DNA from 2 places in the Sediminibacillus sp. JSM 1682029 genome. Region 2 is predicted to be linked to the other one. Evidence: riboswitches for the same ligand, from Rfam matches in the RefSeq annotation. Region 2 holds a riboswitch; the other holds the start of a gene.

Region 1 (8,761 bases), on a different contig from region 2:
CAATTAACTGTAGTATGAAGGCCTCTATGATGGCAAACGTAGAACGAATGAAGGAACAGGGGACACAAACCTCTAATAATTAGACGAAAAGCGGTCAGTGCGGAAATTAAATTCCGCACTGACCGCTTTTTTTTTAAATTATACCTATCATAAAACTTCGGTTTTTCAGTGGCCTCCGTGATGGTCGCCTTTATTGATGGGCTACGCCATCTTCCCGTTCGATTCTTTCCAATCTTGCTTGTATTTCTTCTTCGGAAAGATTGTGTTCTTCCACATACATGTTGCGTGGCGATACACGGCATTCATGCGTACATCCGCGCATGTACTTATGTTCGTTCTCTTCCGAGCAAAGGAACTGGCGGTTACATTCAGGATTTGCGCAGTTTACATAGCGTTCGCAAGGTTCCCCGTCAAAGAAGTCTTTCCCTACGATGACATGTTCTTTGCGATTGACTGGTACAGAAATCCGTTCGTCAAAAACGTAAAGCTGACCATCCCATAGTTCGCCTTGTACTTCAGGGTCTTTTCCGTAGGTGACGATTCCGCCATGTAATTGGCCGACATCCTCAAATCCTTCCTTTACCAGCCATCCAGAGAATTTCTCGCAACGGATGCCGCCGGTACAATAAGTAAGGACTTTTTTACCTTCCAGTTTATCTTTATTTTCTTCCACCCATTCGGGCAGTTCCCGGAATGTTTCAATGTCGGGACGGATGGCGCCGCGGAAATGACCTAGGTCATATTCATAATCATTTCGTGCATCCAAAACAACCGTATTTTCATCCCGCATTGCCTCATAAAACTCTTGGGGACTAAGGTATTGGCCGGTTGTTTCATTTGGATCGATGTCATCCTCCAGACGGAGTGTAACAAGCTCCGGACGCGGACGCACATGCATTTTTTTGAATGCATGGCCGTCAGCCTCGTCCACTTTGAAGACCATGTCGGCAAAACGAGGATCTGCGTGCATGTCGTCCATATATTTATTGGTTTGCTCTACCGTTCCAGAGACTGTACCGTTAATGCCTTCTTCAGCAACGAGGATACGGCCTTTCAAACCGAGCTCTTTACAATACTTGAGATGTTCAGCTGCATAAGTCTCGGGGTCTTCGATCGGAACGTAGTTATAATACAACAATACTTGATACTTTTCTTGATTATCCATTTTTATTACCACCTATCAATTCATATTTGCAAGATATAAATGTAGGGTGGAATCTATATAACATTGTCTCTTGCAAGCATATATTTTAACAGAGGTTAAAGAGAAAAATCAACTTGTATTTAAAGGTAATAAACGCTCTCAATTTCCGGTTTAGAATGAAAATCGTCGAGGAAATGAAGAAAAGGAAATGGGAATTGAATAATTCTTTCCCATTTCTTTCACAATAAAGAAGGTAAGGGAATTAGAAATACTTTGTGCCCCTTTACCCGCATTATTGTAAGAAGGAGGTTTTTTTCATGACAGGAAAAGTCAAATGGTTTAACGCCGATAAAGGGTTCGGATTCATTGAAAGAGAAGATGGCGACGATGTATTCGTACACTTCTCAGCCATCCAGACTGAAGGTTTTAAAACGCTTGATGAAGGCCAGGAAGTCGAGTTCGATATTGTCGAAGGCGACCGCGGTCCGCAGGCGTCTAACGTCCAGCCTTTATAATCTGCCACTACGTAAAAAAGTGCATCGGTCGATGCGCTTTTTTTGTTGGAGGAAAAACGCTAAAATAGAGGGGATATTCATATGATGGGGATCGGTTAAATGACGGAGGGGGAAGCAATATGGCTGATAAGACGTTTGACTGGCATGAAGAGGCAGGAAAGCAGTGGGATGAACGGGCATCCTTTTGGAGTCAAAACAGCAGAAATATGTGGGATACCGGCAGCAGAAAAGCGATTATTCCATTTCTGGAGCGCTATTTACCAGCGGGTGCTTCCGTGCTGGATGTTGGCTGCGGAGATGGGTATGGTTCCTATAAGCTGAAGCAGGCAGGATACGAAGTGACAGGAACGGATTTATCAGAAGAGATGATTGAAAAGGCAAAGCACATGGCAGGGGAGGGCATAACCTTTCTGAGGGAAGATATCATCCATCTCTCGTTTGGAGACGAAAGCTTCGATGCCGTCATGGGCATCAATGTACTGGAATGGACAGAGCATCCACTGAATGCCCTGCAGGAGCTGGATCGGGTTTTGAAGTCGGAGGGAAGCGTGTGTATCGGTCTGTTGGGACCGACCGCAGGACCGAGGAACAATAGTTTTTCCAGGCTATACGGAAACAAGGTAATCTGTAACACGATGATGCCGTGGGAATTGAAAAGACTGGTTGAAGAGGAAATCGGCTGGACCACCATCAGTGGAAAAGGAGTTTATAAAAAAGGTGTCACCGAAAAGACGACAGCCGGTTTAACAGAAGAATTGCAACAGGCCCTGAGCTTTATGTGGCTGTTTTTGTTTCAAAAGGAATGAGGTGAAAGACATGGATAAAAAAGAGATGGAAGAAAAAATTATCGAGCAATATCGGCAGGACGAGAACATGATGATTCTTGTCTTTGCTCAATGGTGTGTCAATAACGATTTGCAGCCTGAAGAGCTCTACCGGGAAGCCTATCCGGAGCAGGGGAACAATAAAGAGTTGGAAAAGACGCTGGAGCTGACGGTGCCGAAACAGGAGTCGGAGCCAATTCCCGACACCACCGTGCTGAATGTTTTGCAGTTATTCGGAAATGATGACCTGGCTTTCATCGTCAGTAGGGAAATAGAAAAGCGCAAGAAGCAGGAGAACGATTAAAAGCGGGCCGGACAAAAGCATGGCCACCAAAGCAAAAACCGATTCGTTCGGTTTTTATTTGGATGATAAACTTCCTTTTATCCTGTTATTTGATGCGTGCTTCGAATCGCTACGTTTTTGTGCACTGATCTCCACATGATCAAGACAAGATAAACCGTATTCTTCTATTGGTTGATAGGTATTTAAACAGTGACGAAGCCGAAAAATCAGCATGGGGGTCCTTTATTCTTTAGAGATTGGACAAAAGCATAAAAAGGCGACTTCCATACAGCTCAGCTTTCTATGTAAAGGCAATAGGCAAAACGGAAATCACACCAGAAGACTTCCAACGGAGGCAAGGTATGAAGACTCCGGCGGGATGAGCGCGAGCTGAAGATCCACTTGGCAAAGCGGTATTCTTTGCCAAGTTAGCTGAAGCCGTGCCCGCGGAAAGCGAAGTACCTTGCCGGAGTGGAGAGTTGCACTTTTCATAAGGTAGAACGTTTTGCTTTTTGCTCATCAAAAATACCGAAGGAATGGTGTCATTGTTCGGTTTTTATTTGGAACACGATGCTTTTGTCCCAGGTTCTTTTTTATTAAGTTCTGAACAATCTGATCAATGCGTGCGTTCCGTCATCTTCGCCGCCAGATTCTGCCAACCTTTGATACAGCGACAGGGACAGCTCCAATCCAGGGGTGAGAAGCCCCATTTCTTGAGCAGACTCCAGGGCGATTTTCATGTCTTTAATAAAGTGTTTGACATAAAATCCCGGCTCATAGTCACCAGCAATCATCCTGGGGGCCAAATTGCTTAACGACCAGCTTCCTGCAGCCCCGGTAGAGATGCTACTTAACACGCGTTCAGGATCAAGACCTGCCTTTTCTGCATACGTTATTGCTTCACACACACCGATCATATTCGAAGCAATTGTAATCTGGTTACTCATCTTTGTGTGCTGACCAGAGCCGGCTGCCCCCTGATGTACAACATTGCTGCCAAGCACGTCGAAAATCGGCTTGAGCTCTTGAAAGGCAGCTTCAGACCCGCCGGCCATGATTGCAAGTGTACCGTTTTTGGCCCCGATGTCGCCACCCGACACGGGTGCATCGACAGCTTCGATTCCTTTTTTCGCTGCTTCTTTATGAATTCTTTCAGCAAGCTTGGGCTTGGAAGTAGTCATATCGATGACATAACTGCCGGGCTTAGCGTGAGCAAGAATGCCGCTGTCACCGAAGTACACTTCTTCGACATCAGCGGGATAACCGACGATGGTGATGATCACATCTGAATCCGCCGCAAGGACAGCTGCGTTTTCTTTCCAAACGGCTCCAGCCTCCAAGAGTTCATCTGCCTTTGTTTTGGTCCGTGTATATATGTTCAAGGTAAAACCGGCTTCCATCAGGTTGGCAGCCATGCTTTTCCCCATGACACCTGTACCGACAAAGCCAATGGTTGTTGTATCTTTTGCCAGGGTCATATCCACCCTTCCTTTCTGTTACTTAGTCCATAATTAGTTAATAATTCGATAAAAAAGAAAAAAATCCTTCCTGAAAAAACTCGATACTTCGACAAAAAATTTTTTAATCCAGCATTTATCGCGTGATGTCAGGCTTTGTTCCGAGTGAAAGAAAAATAGGGGGATTATTTGGATTGCAAGAAAAAAATGATTGTGATAAAGTCTTAATTAACACAATATATTGTTTATTTGTCTAAAATGAATACTATATGTTGATTCTATGCAAGATCAGGTGACACCTTGTCTTAAAAGGGAATCCGGTGAAAAACCGGAACTGTCCCCGCAACTGTAAGTGTGGACGAACGAGAAGTTCCACTAAACCGCTTTGCTTCACGGCGTCGGTTTGGGAAGGTCTCTAGTAGGAAGAAGCACGAGTCAGGAGACCTGCCTTTTCTTGTAGCGTTTCATTTCTTCGGGGACTGGGGAGTGAAAACGATAGGGAAGAAGTGGCTGTTTATGCCACATTTACTGTCGTTTTCAATCCGTCCATGTCCCATGGACGGATTTTTTGTATGCTCAAAAAACCTTTTACAGGAAGAGAGATACAAAATTTCTTAGGAGAATTCAACATCTTGTTAAGGCCAGACATCTATAAGGAAACTGGTCCCATGTGTTCATTTAGATAAAAGGAGGAGTAAGGAATGATCGAAACAGAAGTTAAACAGAATGACTGGAAGCGCAAAATGAAAATGGTTCTGACCGGACGCTTTCCGGATTTGGATATTCAAGGTTTATTTGAGCATGGTGACAAAGTACTGGAGCAAAAACCATGGCTGCCGGATGATGAATGGATCCACCAGTTGATTTTGGAGGCGCTGGCCAACTTGGACGAAAATGAACCGGATTGGACCTATGCAGCAGCGGCTTTATACGTGCAGCAGTTATACCAGGAGGCAGCCGAGAACAGAGGGTACGATCCTGGCAGGAAATATGGTCCATTTGGACAAGTCATCCGTCATTTGACGGACATCGGCATTTATGACCGCTTTCTGCTTGATACATATAGTGAACAGGAGATTAATGAACTGGAACAGACGATCGATCCTGACAAAGACAACATGTTCACGTACATCGGCCTCCGGACTTTGGCGGACCGTTATATCGCCAAAGATTATCAAGGCAAGGTGTATGAGCTGCCGCAGGAACGGTTCATGATCATTTGTATGACATTGATGAAAAATGAACCGGCAGAAAAACGGCTAGACTTGATTAAAGAAGCGTATTGGGCATTGAGCAATCTGTACATGACGGTGGCGACTCCGACGCTTTCCAATGCCGGAAAAAGCTACGGTCAGCTGTCCAGCTGCTTTATTGACACAGTGGATGACAGTTTGCAGGGGATTTTCGACAGTAATACCGATATCGCCAACCTGTCCAAGAATGGCGGGGGAATCGGTGTTTACCTGGGGAAAATCCGCAGCCGGGGCAGTGCGATCAAAGGGTTCAGCGGTGCTTCGTCAGGTGTTTTGCCATGGATGAAACAGTTGAACAACACAGCGGTTAGTGTCGATCAGCTCGGTCAGCGCAAAGGGGCCATCTGTGTTTATCTGGATATTTGGCATAAAGACATATCTTCTTTTCTGGATGCGAAGTTGAATAATGGGGATGAGCGGCTCCGGACCCACGATTTATTTACGGGAGTTTGTCTCCCCGACCTTTTCATGGAGCAGGTGGAAGCCAGAGAGAACTGGTACTTGTTCGACCCTCATGAAGTGCGGACGGTTATGGGGTATTCTCTCGAGGACTACTTTGACGAGTCGAAGGGCGATGGAAGCTTCCGGGAAAAATACTGGGAATGTGTCCAGCACCCTCATTTAAGCAAGCAGGAAATCCCTGCGATTGACTTGATGAAACGGATTCTGAAAAGCCAGCTCGAAACCGGGGGTCCCTTCATGTTTTATCGGGATGAAGTCAATAGGCATAATCCGAACAGCCACCTCGGCATGATTTATTCGAGCAATCTTTGCACGGAAATCACGCAAAACCAAAGCCCGACCGTGGTAGAAGAACAGCAGACCGTCGACGGGAAAATCGTCGTAAATAAACAACCCGGTGATTTTGTTGTCTGCAACTTGTCCTCCATCCATTTGGGCAGGGCGGTGACGGAAGGCGTTCTGGAACGATTGGTTCCTATCCAGGTGAGAATGCTGGACAACGTAATCGATTTGAATACGATTCCGGTTTTACAAGCACAGCTCACCAATCAAAAGTACCGTGCAGTCGGGCTTGGAACATTTGGATGGCATCATCTTCTTGCACTGAAGGGGATACGCTGGGAAAGCGAAGAAGCGGTGGCCTATGCGGACGAGCTGTATGAAAAAATAGCATTTTTGACAATCCGGTCCAGCATGGAGCTGGCAAAAGAGAAAGGTGTTTGTGCTGCGTTTGAAGGTTCAGACTGGCAAACCGGAAAATACTTCGAAAATAAGGGTTATACCGCTGATACGGATTCGGACTACGATTGGTCCGACTTACAGAAACAGGTTCAGGAGCATGGAATCCGCAATAGCTATTTGATGGCAGTTGCACCGAATTCCTCGACGTCTCTTATCGCGGGGAGCACCGCCAGTATTGATCCGATTTTCCAGAAGTTTTATGCGGAGGAGAAAAAGGATTACAAAATTCCTGTGACCGCTCCGGATTTGAACGCGGATACCACCTGGTATTATAAATCGGCTTATTTTATCGATCAGCACTGGAGTATCAAACAGAACGCAGCCAGACAGAAGCATATCGACCAGAGTGTATCCTTCAACATATACGTTCCGAACACCGTCCAGGCCAAAGAATTGCTGAGCCTTCATTTGGATGCCTGGGAATCGGGGCTTAAAACAACCTATTATTTACGGTCGACATCATCGGAATTGATCGACTGTGAATCATGTTCCAGCTAAGGAGAGGAGATCAACAATGGTTGTATCACTGAATAAACGGAATATCATGGACAAGACTGCACCGAACAATTCTACTAGTATTATCAACGGGAAAAGCTCCAATATTCTCAATTGGGATGATGTCCGATTTGCCTGGGCATATCCGAAATATAAAAAAATGCTTTCGAATTTTTGGACCCCCTTTGAAATCAACATGTCGCAGGATATGCGGCAATTTCCGGGATTGTCTGACGAGGAAAGGGACGCTTTTTTGAAAATAATCGGATTATTGGCTTTGTTAGACAGTATCCAAACTGATTATGCCGGGAAGGTTGCGGATTATTTAACGGATTCGAGTCTGAATGCTCTCATGATCATTCTCGCTCAGCAGGAAGTCATTCACAACCACTCTTATTCCTATGTCTTATCCAGCCTTGTATCCAAACAGGAGCAGGACGAAGTGTTCGAATTTTGGCGAACGGAGCCCATTTTGGAAAAGCGCAATGATTTCATCACCGATGGTTATCGGGCATTCGCAGAAGAACCGACGGTAGATAATCTGCTGAAATCCGTTGTTTTCGATGTAATACTTGAGGGACTGTTCTTTTATTCCGGTTTTGCCTTTTTCTATCATCTGGCAAGGAATCAAAAGATGGTCGCCACCTCTACGATGATCAATTACATCAATCGCGATGAACAGCTGCATGTCGATTTGTTTGTACGGATTTTCAAAGAAGTGCTCACGGAGCATCCAGAATATGACACAAAGGAATTGGAAACATTTGTACAAGACACCTTTAAGCAAGCGGTGCATCTGGAGACGGAATGGGCCCGCCACATAATCGGCAACAAAATCGATGGCATTTTGCTGGAGGACGTGGAAAATTATATTAAGTTTTATGCCAATACACGCTGTAAACAGCTTGGCTATGAAAAACCGTATCCGGAAATAACCAAAAATCCGCTCCGCTGGATAAAAGCATATGAAGAAGTGGATCTGGGCAAGTCGGATTTCTTTGAACAGAAGTCGAGACAGTATACCAAAGTAAATTACACCGATAATGGTTTTGACGATTTATAATAGGAGGAAAATCCCTGCTGTTCATCAGTGAGGGATTTTTCTTTTTTCGTTGTACACAGGCGCTTCCGCTATTGTCCAAAACCTCCCACTTTACAAATTTGATGGCATTGGAGAAAGTTATACTGTACACATATACTTTGCTGTCTTGCCGCATGCTAAACAAGGAGGATTTAGATGGACTGGATTCGCAAGTCATTTGGTGAGTTGGATGCAAAAGAATTATATACCATCATTAAAACAAGGGTCGATGTTTTTGTCGTTGAACAGCGTTGTCCATACCATGAGCTGGATGGACATGATGATAGTGCCGACCATTTATTCTGCAAGGATGGGGAAAAAATTGTAGCTTATGCACGTCTGCTTCCGAAAGGAACGGTGTACGAACAGGCTTCCATCGGCAGGGTACTGGTTCATAAGCAGTACCGGGGACAAGGTTATGCCAGAGAGCTCTTAGAAATAGCAATATCCCATATAACCGATCAGTGGCAGGAAACAACCATAAAAATCCAGGGTCAGGAATACCT
Region 2 (8,761 bases):
ATTTATAAAGCTTCTGGAGAAGCTGTAACAGGAGAAGACCCAGAGTTAGAGAAGGTGAAGGAAGGCAGTATCCAAGTGAACAGACCGTTGAAGTTCGACGGATATGCTCTTTATCAATCGAGTTATCAGCTTGATGAGTTTGAATCCATGACATTTAAAATCCATGAAACTGACGATGAATCAGAAGAGGCGCTAGCCAGCTTCACGGTCAATTTGATGGATCCAGAATATGAGTATGAGCTTGATAACGGATTCCGGGTGGTCATTGACCAATACTTCCCTGAATATTACATGGATGATGGAACACCTGCATCCCAATCCAAGTATCCGCGAAATCCGGCCTTTGTTTTCTTCGTTTACCCTCCGGGGGAAGAGACACCTGAAGTAAGTTTTGCGGGGATCGGCAGAAATGTCGATGCATCAGGAGAAAACGACTATAAGGTAGGATTGCAGAATTTCGAAGTCCGAGACGTAACAGGACTGACACTGAAGCGAGATTACACCCTTCCTATCATCGCGCTTGGAGGTCTGATTTTCATGATTGGTGTCATCCAGGGTATGTACTGGCAGCACCGTAGAGTTTGGATCCATCCAAGCGATTCGGGAGTGATGCTTGCTGCCCATACAAACAAAAACTGGTATGGTATCAAGCGGGAAATCGAGAAAGCGATTGATGGAACCGGTGTTAATATGGTAGAGGATCAACAGGAAATCAAGCAATAACCCCGTTTGTTAACAAACGGCGGAAGGAGGAGAACGATGGGAGATTTGACTCAGGTAAGCAGTACGCTTCTATATATTGCGTTCGTATTATATTTAGTGGCGACGTTCGTTTTTGGTGGTACGATTCGCGACAAACGGACAGATAAAGGCAATGGAACGTTAGGGAAAGTCGCCATAACTATCACCATTATCGGTTTTTTGACCCAAGTAGGCTATTTTATCACCAGGTGGATTGCAAGTCAGCACGCACCGGTAAGTAATCTGTTTGAGTTCACGACCTTTTTCGGCATGATGCTCGTTTTTGCTTTTATCATTATCTATTTTATTTACCGATTGAATCTGCTTGGGCTATTCACGTTACCTGTCGCTTTATTGATCATCGCCTATGCAAGCATGTTTCCGCGGGAAATCTCTCCGCTTATTCCTTCGCTGAAGAGTCATTGGTTGTACATACATGTAACAACAGCGGCAACCGGGGAAGCGATTTTGGCGGTGAGCTTTGCAGCGGGACTGATTTATTTAATAAGGCAAGTCGACCAAACCCAGCGCAGTAATCGGACGACCTGGCTGGAAGTAGTCATGTATGCGGTCTTTTCCACATTGGGTTTTGTGATCATTTCTTCCTTGTTCAGTGCATTTGACTACAGTGCAGAGTTCCAATTTCCGGTCGAGGGAGAAGAGATGACTGTGGAATATCAGCTGCCTGCCATCACGGGCCCGAATGACGGAGAGTTGCTGTCAGAAGGGGTAATGCAGCCATGGTTCGAAGCACCTGGTTGGATGCATGGCGAAAATGCTGCAAGGAAATTTAATACATTGATCTGGTCGGTCCTGACTGGAGCAGTTTTATATTTATTGGCCAGATTGATTTTAAGAAAACGGATTGCGGCCGCTATTCAACCATTATTGAAACGGGCAAATCCGGACTTGGTGGATGAAATTTCTTATCGAGCAGTGGCAATCGGTTTTCCGGTATTTACACTGGGGGCTTTGATTTTTGCCATGATCTGGGCTCAACAGGCGTGGGATCGCTTCTGGGGCTGGGATCCCAAAGAGGTTTGGGCCTTGATCACATGGTTTTTCTATGCAGCTTTTCTGCATTTGCGCTTATCCCGCGGCTGGCATGGTGAAAAATCTGCTTGGCTGGCAGTAGGAGGGTTCGCGATTATCATGTTTAATCTGGTTGCTGTCAACTTGATTATCGCCGGACTTCACTCCTATGCATAATCGCGGTATGATAAAAGCTAGAATATAAATGAGGGGCGGATTGCATGGCCAGTAATGAAAAAATTTTAGTAGTAGAAGATGAAGAGAGAATTCGTCGGCTTATCCGGATGTATCTGGAAAGAGAAGATTACCTGGTGGAAGAAGCGGAAGATGGCGAATTCGGTCTGCAGCTGGCACTCGAAAATGACTATGACTTGATTTTGCTGGACATCATGCTTCCGGGAAAAGACGGAATCGAGGTTTGCAAAGATATAAGAGAGCAGAAGGATACCCCGATCATCATGCTCACTGCAAAAGGTGAGGAAGCAAACCGGGTCCAGGGTTTTGAAGTTGGGACAGATGATTATATTGTAAAACCATTCAGTCCTCGTGAGGTCGTATTACGGGTGAAGGCTTTATTGCGACGGTCTGCTTCCAAGACTTTTTCAGCCGAAGAGCATACGACCAGAGATTTGATCGAATTTCCTCATTTGCTCATCGACAACGATGCACACCGCGTCAAAGCGGATGGGAAAGAGGTAAGCTTAACCCCGAAAGAATATGAGCTGCTGTATTTTCTGGCCAGATCGCCAGACAAAGTTTTTGATCGGGAGCAGCTATTGAAAGAAGTTTGGAAGTACGAATTCTTTGGTGATTTACGCACTGTCGATACTCATGTGAAGCGGCTGCGGGAAAAATTAAACAAAATTTCAGCAGAGGCCGCGAAAATGATCGTTACCGTTTGGGGTGTCGGTTACAAGTTCGAGGTCGAGGGCGACTGATGTTCTGGCGAAGCGTGGTTTTCAAGCTATGGTTTACTATCCTTTTGCTTGTCTCCTTTGTTCTATTGATCCTGACTATCTTGTTACTGGAGTTTTTCCAGAACTATAACGCAGATCAAGCGGAGCAAAACTTGATGCAAACAGCAACGAAAGTCTCTGTCATGGTAGAACAATATGATGACAGGGGCTTGATTTATGAAACAACGGAACGCGTGAAAGACCCTTCGAGCAAAATTGCACTCGTTTTTGGTGAAGATGATTTTTGGCTTTCCGAAAATAATGAAGGCAGTCTGCCGGACATTTCCTATGACTGGCTTATGTCCGAAAAGGATTTATCGTCGGTTATCGATGATAATGAAGAGGTAAAGAAACAAGTGATTTTGCCGGGTACCGAAAATAAAGTGATCATAGTCGGCACGAAGCTGCCAAACCAAAAAGGCGCTGTTTTTGTCTATCAATCACTCAATGTATTGAAAGAGACATCCAGGCATACTACCCGGATTATTTGGCTTGCTGCAGGGGTTGCACTGATTCTTACAACCATTTTTGCTTTCTTTCTTTCTTCCCGGATCACCTCTCCTTTGATTAAAATGCGCGAAGGTGCTTTTGAGTTGGCTAAAGGGGAATTCAATACGAAAGTTCCTATCCTGACTCATGATGAAATTGGAGAACTTGCCATGGCATTCAACAGGATGGGGAGACAGCTCAAATTTCATATCAATGCTTTGAGGCAGGAAAAAGAACAAATATCGAGTATATTAAGCTCTATGGCGGATGGCGTCTTGACGCTCAACCGGAAAGGAAACATCATGGTTTCCAATCCCCCCGCCGAAAAGTTTCTCAAAGACTGGCATTATGAAAATGATTCTTCTGAAGAGGAAGTGAACTTGCCAACGGAATTAATGGATACGTTGGATACCGTTGTTGCTACTGAGAAGGAAGTCATGAAGGAAATCTCGATCCAGGGAAGAAACTGGGCGATGATCATGACGCCTTTATACGATCAGGCCTATGTCAGAGGAGCAGTAGCAGTTTTTCGTGACGTGACGGATGAGAGACGTCTGGACAAATTAAGGAAAGATTTTATTGCCAATGTGTCCCACGAACTGCGAACACCGATTTCCCTTTTACAAGGTTACAGTGAAGCAATTGTTGACAATATAGCGGAAAGCAAGGAAGAAAAAAATGAACTCGCAGGGATCATTCATGAAGAATCGCTGCGAATCGGCAGACTTGTAAATGAATTGCTTGATTTGGCGAGAATGGAATCCGGCCATATCCAATTGGAATTGGAGAGAGTGGATATGGCCCCGTTTTTAGGCCGGATCATCAAAAAGTTCAGCGGCATGGCACAAGAAAAAGCAGTTTCGTTATCACTTGAAAATAATCTTCACGTTAAACAGCTTACGTTCGATCCGGACAAAATTGAACAAGTTTTTACGAACCTAATCGACAATGCGATCAAGCATTCTTTTTCGGGTGGAAAAGTCAGAATTATTCTAGTTGAAGATGAAAAAGAAGTGGTCTGCTCAATCAAGGATGAGGGTGCTGGTATTCCAGCCGATGATTTGCCCTTTGTATTTGAACGGTTTTATAAAGCAGACAAATCCAGGAAGAGGGAGAACAGCAAGACGGGGACCGGTTTAGGCCTTGCGATTGCAAAAAACATCATGCAGGCGCACCAAGGCTCGTTGACAGTCCAAAGCAAAGTGGAAGAAGGAACGACCTTCACCTTCCGGCTTCCGAAAAACATCGAATAATCGTTGAACTTGAGGAATAATCTTGTTCCTTATGTAACATTGCAGCTTCCTAATTATAGGTAACTGTGATAGAATTATTGCTGGAAATTAAATAGAATACTGCGGTGCTTTCCAGGCGGGTTTTCCCGTCTGGCGGGCTGAAAAGGGAATCTGGTGAAACACCAGAGCTGTCCTCGCAACTGTAAGTGCGTACGAAATGGATGAACCACTGTGAGTTTTTATCATGGGAAGGTTCCAAAGTAGGAAGATGCACGAGCCAGTAGACCTGCCGCCGTTGCCTGTTTCAAACCTTCGGGGATTGAGTGTTTGAGGCTGCCGGTGAGTGGTTTGCCATCCATGTAAGCTGGTTTGTCTCTTTAGCTTATCTTCTCAGAAGATAAGCTTTTATTAGTATACATAACTAGCACTTGCCTGTCCCTGAAAATTATCATTGGGAGGTTGGAGTAAATGAAGAAGTTTTTATTTTCGTTATTCAGTTTGTTGTTTGCCGCTGGTATCGTGACCGGCTGTGCTGATCAGGAGCAGGATACGTCAAACAATGATACGGCGAAAACGGAACAATCCGGCGATTCTGAAAGCCAAGAGACGGTGATGGTCACCATTTCAGAGGATGAAGGAGACAACGTCATCGCTGAAAAAGAAGTGGAAATCGAAGAAGGAGCCATTTTGCTTGATGTGATGAAAGAAAACTTCGAAGTAGAGGAAGCGGATGGCTTTATAACTTCGATTGAGGGTGTGAGCCAAAACGAAGAGAAAGGGAAATACTGGATGTACACCGTCAATGGAGAAATGGCTGAAGTCGGGGCTAACGAGTACGAATTAAGCCCGGAAGATGAAGTCACGTTCGATTTGCACGCCATGGAATGATCTGAGTGAATACGTATAAGCTTACTTTGATTGCAGTTCTCGCAGCACTTGCAGTCGTGGGAAGGTACACCTTTCAGTTTCTTCCCAATGTGCAGCCGGTTACTGTTCTGATTATTATTTGCGGATTCTTTTTAGGACCTGTATCCGGGATTTTGCTTGCTGGACTGACAACTTATCTTTCCAATTTGTTTCTCGGTATGGGGCTTTGGACTGTTTGGCAGATAGTTGGCTGGGCATTAATCGGATTGATGAGCGGACTGATCGGGAAGTACTGGAGAGCCGTCCCCCTGCCGGTGATGGTTGTTTTTGCCGTCATTTGTGGTTACCTTTACGGATTGATTGTTTCCCTGGCAACCTTCTCAGTGGCGGGAAACTTTCTTTCTTATTACCTTTTAGGTTTACCGTTCGATACGTATCATGCAGTAGGAAACGGGATATTTATGGCAATTCTGTTCCCGGTGTTCTCCAGGGTTTTCAGACGATATCTACGTAATTCAGAATATGGAAAAATACCAGCTAGTAAATAGCTGGTATTTTTTTGGGCTTACCTCTAAAAGAAAGCAATGAATAACGTTATAATAGAAGCGATTGACAAAAAAGTTCATTCATTGTAACCTTTTTGCTTCGCACTCCGACAATATAGTGAACGGGGGATCTGGCATGAAAGCCGTTTTTCAGGATTTGTATAAAAAATATCACCAGGATTTATACCAATTTTTAATATATATGACAAAGGATAAAGAACAGGCAGAAGACCTCGTTCAGGAAGTGTATATTAAAGTATTGAAATCTTATCACACTTTCAAGGGTGAAAGCAGCGAAAAAACATGGCTTTTTTCCATAGCCAGGCACGTGGCAATCGACTACTTCCGAAAACAGTCGAATAAACGGAAGCGGATTCTGGATTTTTTTGACTGGGGGGAGCGGGGAGAGCAATTGGAAGACCAATCGATACTTCCTGAAGAAATTGCCGAGCAAAATGAAGAAGTGAGACAAATTTACCACTGTCTCGATAAATGCAGTTTGGATCAAAAAAGTGTCATTATTTTACGATATATACAGTCATTTTCTTTAAAGGAAACAGCAGAAACGCTTGGTTGGAGTATCAGCAAAGTGAAGACGACGCAACATCGGGCCATCAAGGCGTTGAGGCAGCTTCTGCAGCAGGAATATGGAGAGGAGGGAAATATCCAGTGAAAAGAGGATGGAATAATCAACGTGTAGAAGAAAACTTAAGAAAATTGCCTGCTATCAATGATAAGCGGCCGGAAGATCAATTGTATCAAAAGGTTGTGGAAGGCTTACAAGAAGAAACAGACAGAAAAAACAAAAGATCCTGGAAGTCATGGTTGATTCCCTCCTTAGCTACCTTGGCTGTCCTTGTATTGATTGCTGTAATAAGCCAAAGCGCCTTGCGTATGGATCATTTTTCTTCTCAGGAAGACAGTGCCGATACGTACTCTGATGAATCGTCTGTTAACAATGATCAATCGAAAGTGATGGAAGAGAAATCGCAATCCGGTTCCAGTCTTCCTGCTGATCAATCCGAGTCTGCAGATGAGGAAGCGAAGTTGACTATAGCAGAAGAACCAGTCAGCAAAGCCGTTTATACCGGTAATGAAAAGTCCACTGTATTAGATGTCTCCGTACCTATTGAAGGAACCGGCTATTTAGTTCCGCTGGCTTACCAAACGGAAAATACTAGCGAAAGTATCGAAAGCACATTAAATCGCTTGGATGATTTGCTTGACTCTGAAGTTGCCGGACTACCGGCGAACCTTTTGCAGGGCGTTACCTTTGAGGTTGACAAAAGCAACGGGACGGCGATTGTCCATTTTCCTGCTGAATATGCGTTTGAAGACAAAGCGTTTACCGGGAACGTGGGAACAGTATTATCCAGATTATTCTTGCCGTTAAATATCAATCAGGTCAAACTCCAGGAAAATGGAAAGCAAGGTATTCCAGTTGCGACAAAAGGGGAAGTTATCGAAAGTGTTCCATTAAAAGAGCCGGGCAACTATGTTTATAAGGTGTATCAACAGCAAGAAGACACTCCTGCCTTCTTAGCGGCTGTTCCAGTGGCGATTGATCATGACATTGAAGCGGCGTTCTATGAAATGCGAAAAGAAGAACCTGATTATGATTTGAAAGCTTCTATACCTGCAGATGTTGCGTTTCGGGTGCAAAAATACGATAAGCATGTTTCGGTGGATCTTTCGGGCCCTGTGGCAAATGATCAAAAGACGCTGGATATGCTGGAAGCAATGATGATGACTGCGAAGAGTTTCGGCTACACTAAAATTGAGTTCAATATGGCTGAAAACAGAATAGGCCCTTATGACAATCTGGAAGAGCCGATAGAAGTTCCCGACGGGATCAATGGGCAATAACCAGTTACTGCTTCTACCTTAATCATCTAGTTCGATGTATTCACATCATTCCTAAAATGATCAGGTTACTGTTACAGCCCTTACTCTATTGTCTTTATTCAACACTGTGCAGTAACTGTAATGGCAAGTTAAAGTTCCGTTGCCTTTACAAAAAGCGAGTGTTAAGCCCCGCTTCGGTAGCATACTACGCTTTCCGCGGGCACGGCTTAAGCCAACTTGGTAAAGAAAACCGCTTTACCAAGTGGATCTTCAGCTCGTGCTGTTCCCGCAGGAGTCTGCGTATGCTACCTGCGCTAAGAAGCATGCCGGCTATCGCCTAGAGACTTTTTCTTTGAGAACCTTTATCAGGAATGTGTACTTCTTTTCATATATAGACAGTTGGAGTTCCGTCTTTTCACCTGTTCTTGGACTTTCTGCTTGTTTTCCCAGCTGTGTCTTTTGATGAAACAGTGTATGTAGGTACCATGAATAAAATAGTCTGGTTTACGTGTTTTAAACAGAAAGCTGTTCCTAGCGAAGAAAATACCCGGAGACTCCCGCGGGAGGAAAGGCCTCGGTGAGATCCCGCAGAGCGTCAGCTCGAGGAAGCTACCAGCCGCCCGCGGAAAGCGCAGGGTATTTTCGCAGCGTGGAACTCCACCTCAACAAAAGTAGGAAGTAAGGAAGACGCATTCAAACTATGTCTCAGTTTATATCTTATATGGACGATGCATTAAAATGATATTTCTCGAATGTTATTTAAAAGAAGCTGCCCTTCGGTCAATTATGCCGATGGACAGCTTCTTTGTTTCATGTTTACTTTTGGTCTTTATACCTTGCAAGACAATCGTCAATAAGTTTATTGGCGGCCTCTACGCCTTCCCATTCACCGATTTCAGTCTTTTTGTTTTGCAGATCCTTGTAGGTTTTAAAGAAGTGGGAAATTTCGTCCAGTTTGTGGGACGGAACATCTTCCAGGCTGTACACATCTTTAAAACGAGGATCTTCAACAGGCACCGCCAGCAGTTTCTGATCTTCTTCACCGCTGTCAATC

Evidence for each region. A riboswitch is a leader RNA that binds a small molecule or an ion and turns the genes downstream of it on or off. The one in region 2 is predicted to bind cobalamin.
Region 1: it holds a riboswitch for cobalamin, as region 2 does, so the genes downstream of both, ABVF09_RS17300 (ribonucleoside-diphosphate reductase subunit alpha) here and ABVF09_RS03900 (DUF4430 domain-containing protein) in region 2, are expected to answer to the same signal.

What each region holds. Positions count from the first base shown of each region.
Region 1 covers NZ_JBEWYY010000013.1:18,276-27,036, reverse strand. The annotation lists gene trhO (oxygen-dependent tRNA uridine(34) hydroxylase TrhO) at 191-1,165, opposite strand; gene ABVF09_RS17320 (cold shock domain-containing protein) at 1,462-1,659, shown strand; gene ABVF09_RS17315 (class I SAM-dependent methyltransferase) at 1,779-2,465, shown strand; gene ABVF09_RS17310 (hypothetical protein) at 2,476-2,787, shown strand; gene ABVF09_RS17305 (NAD(P)-dependent oxidoreductase) at 3,363-4,244, opposite strand; cobalamin riboswitch at 4,497-4,689, shown strand; gene ABVF09_RS17300 (ribonucleoside-diphosphate reductase subunit alpha) at 4,925-7,177, shown strand; gene ABVF09_RS17295 (ribonucleotide-diphosphate reductase subunit beta) at 7,194-8,237, shown strand; gene ABVF09_RS17290 (GNAT family N-acetyltransferase) at 8,412-8,761, shown strand, end outside.
Region 2 covers NZ_JBEWYY010000002.1:8,611-17,371, reverse strand. The annotation lists gene resB (cytochrome c biogenesis protein ResB) at 1-723, shown strand, start outside; gene ccsB (c-type cytochrome biogenesis protein CcsB) at 760-1,950, shown strand; gene ABVF09_RS03910 (response regulator transcription factor) at 1,995-2,711, shown strand; gene ABVF09_RS03905 (ATP-binding protein) at 2,711-4,471, shown strand; cobalamin riboswitch at 4,557-4,758, shown strand; gene ABVF09_RS03900 (DUF4430 domain-containing protein) at 4,919-5,338, shown strand; gene ABVF09_RS03895 (ECF transporter S component) at 5,344-5,865, shown strand; gene sigX (RNA polymerase sigma factor SigX) at 5,999-6,535, shown strand; gene ABVF09_RS03885 (hypothetical protein) at 6,532-7,728, shown strand; gene ABVF09_RS03880 (inorganic diphosphatase) at 8,524-8,761, opposite strand, start outside.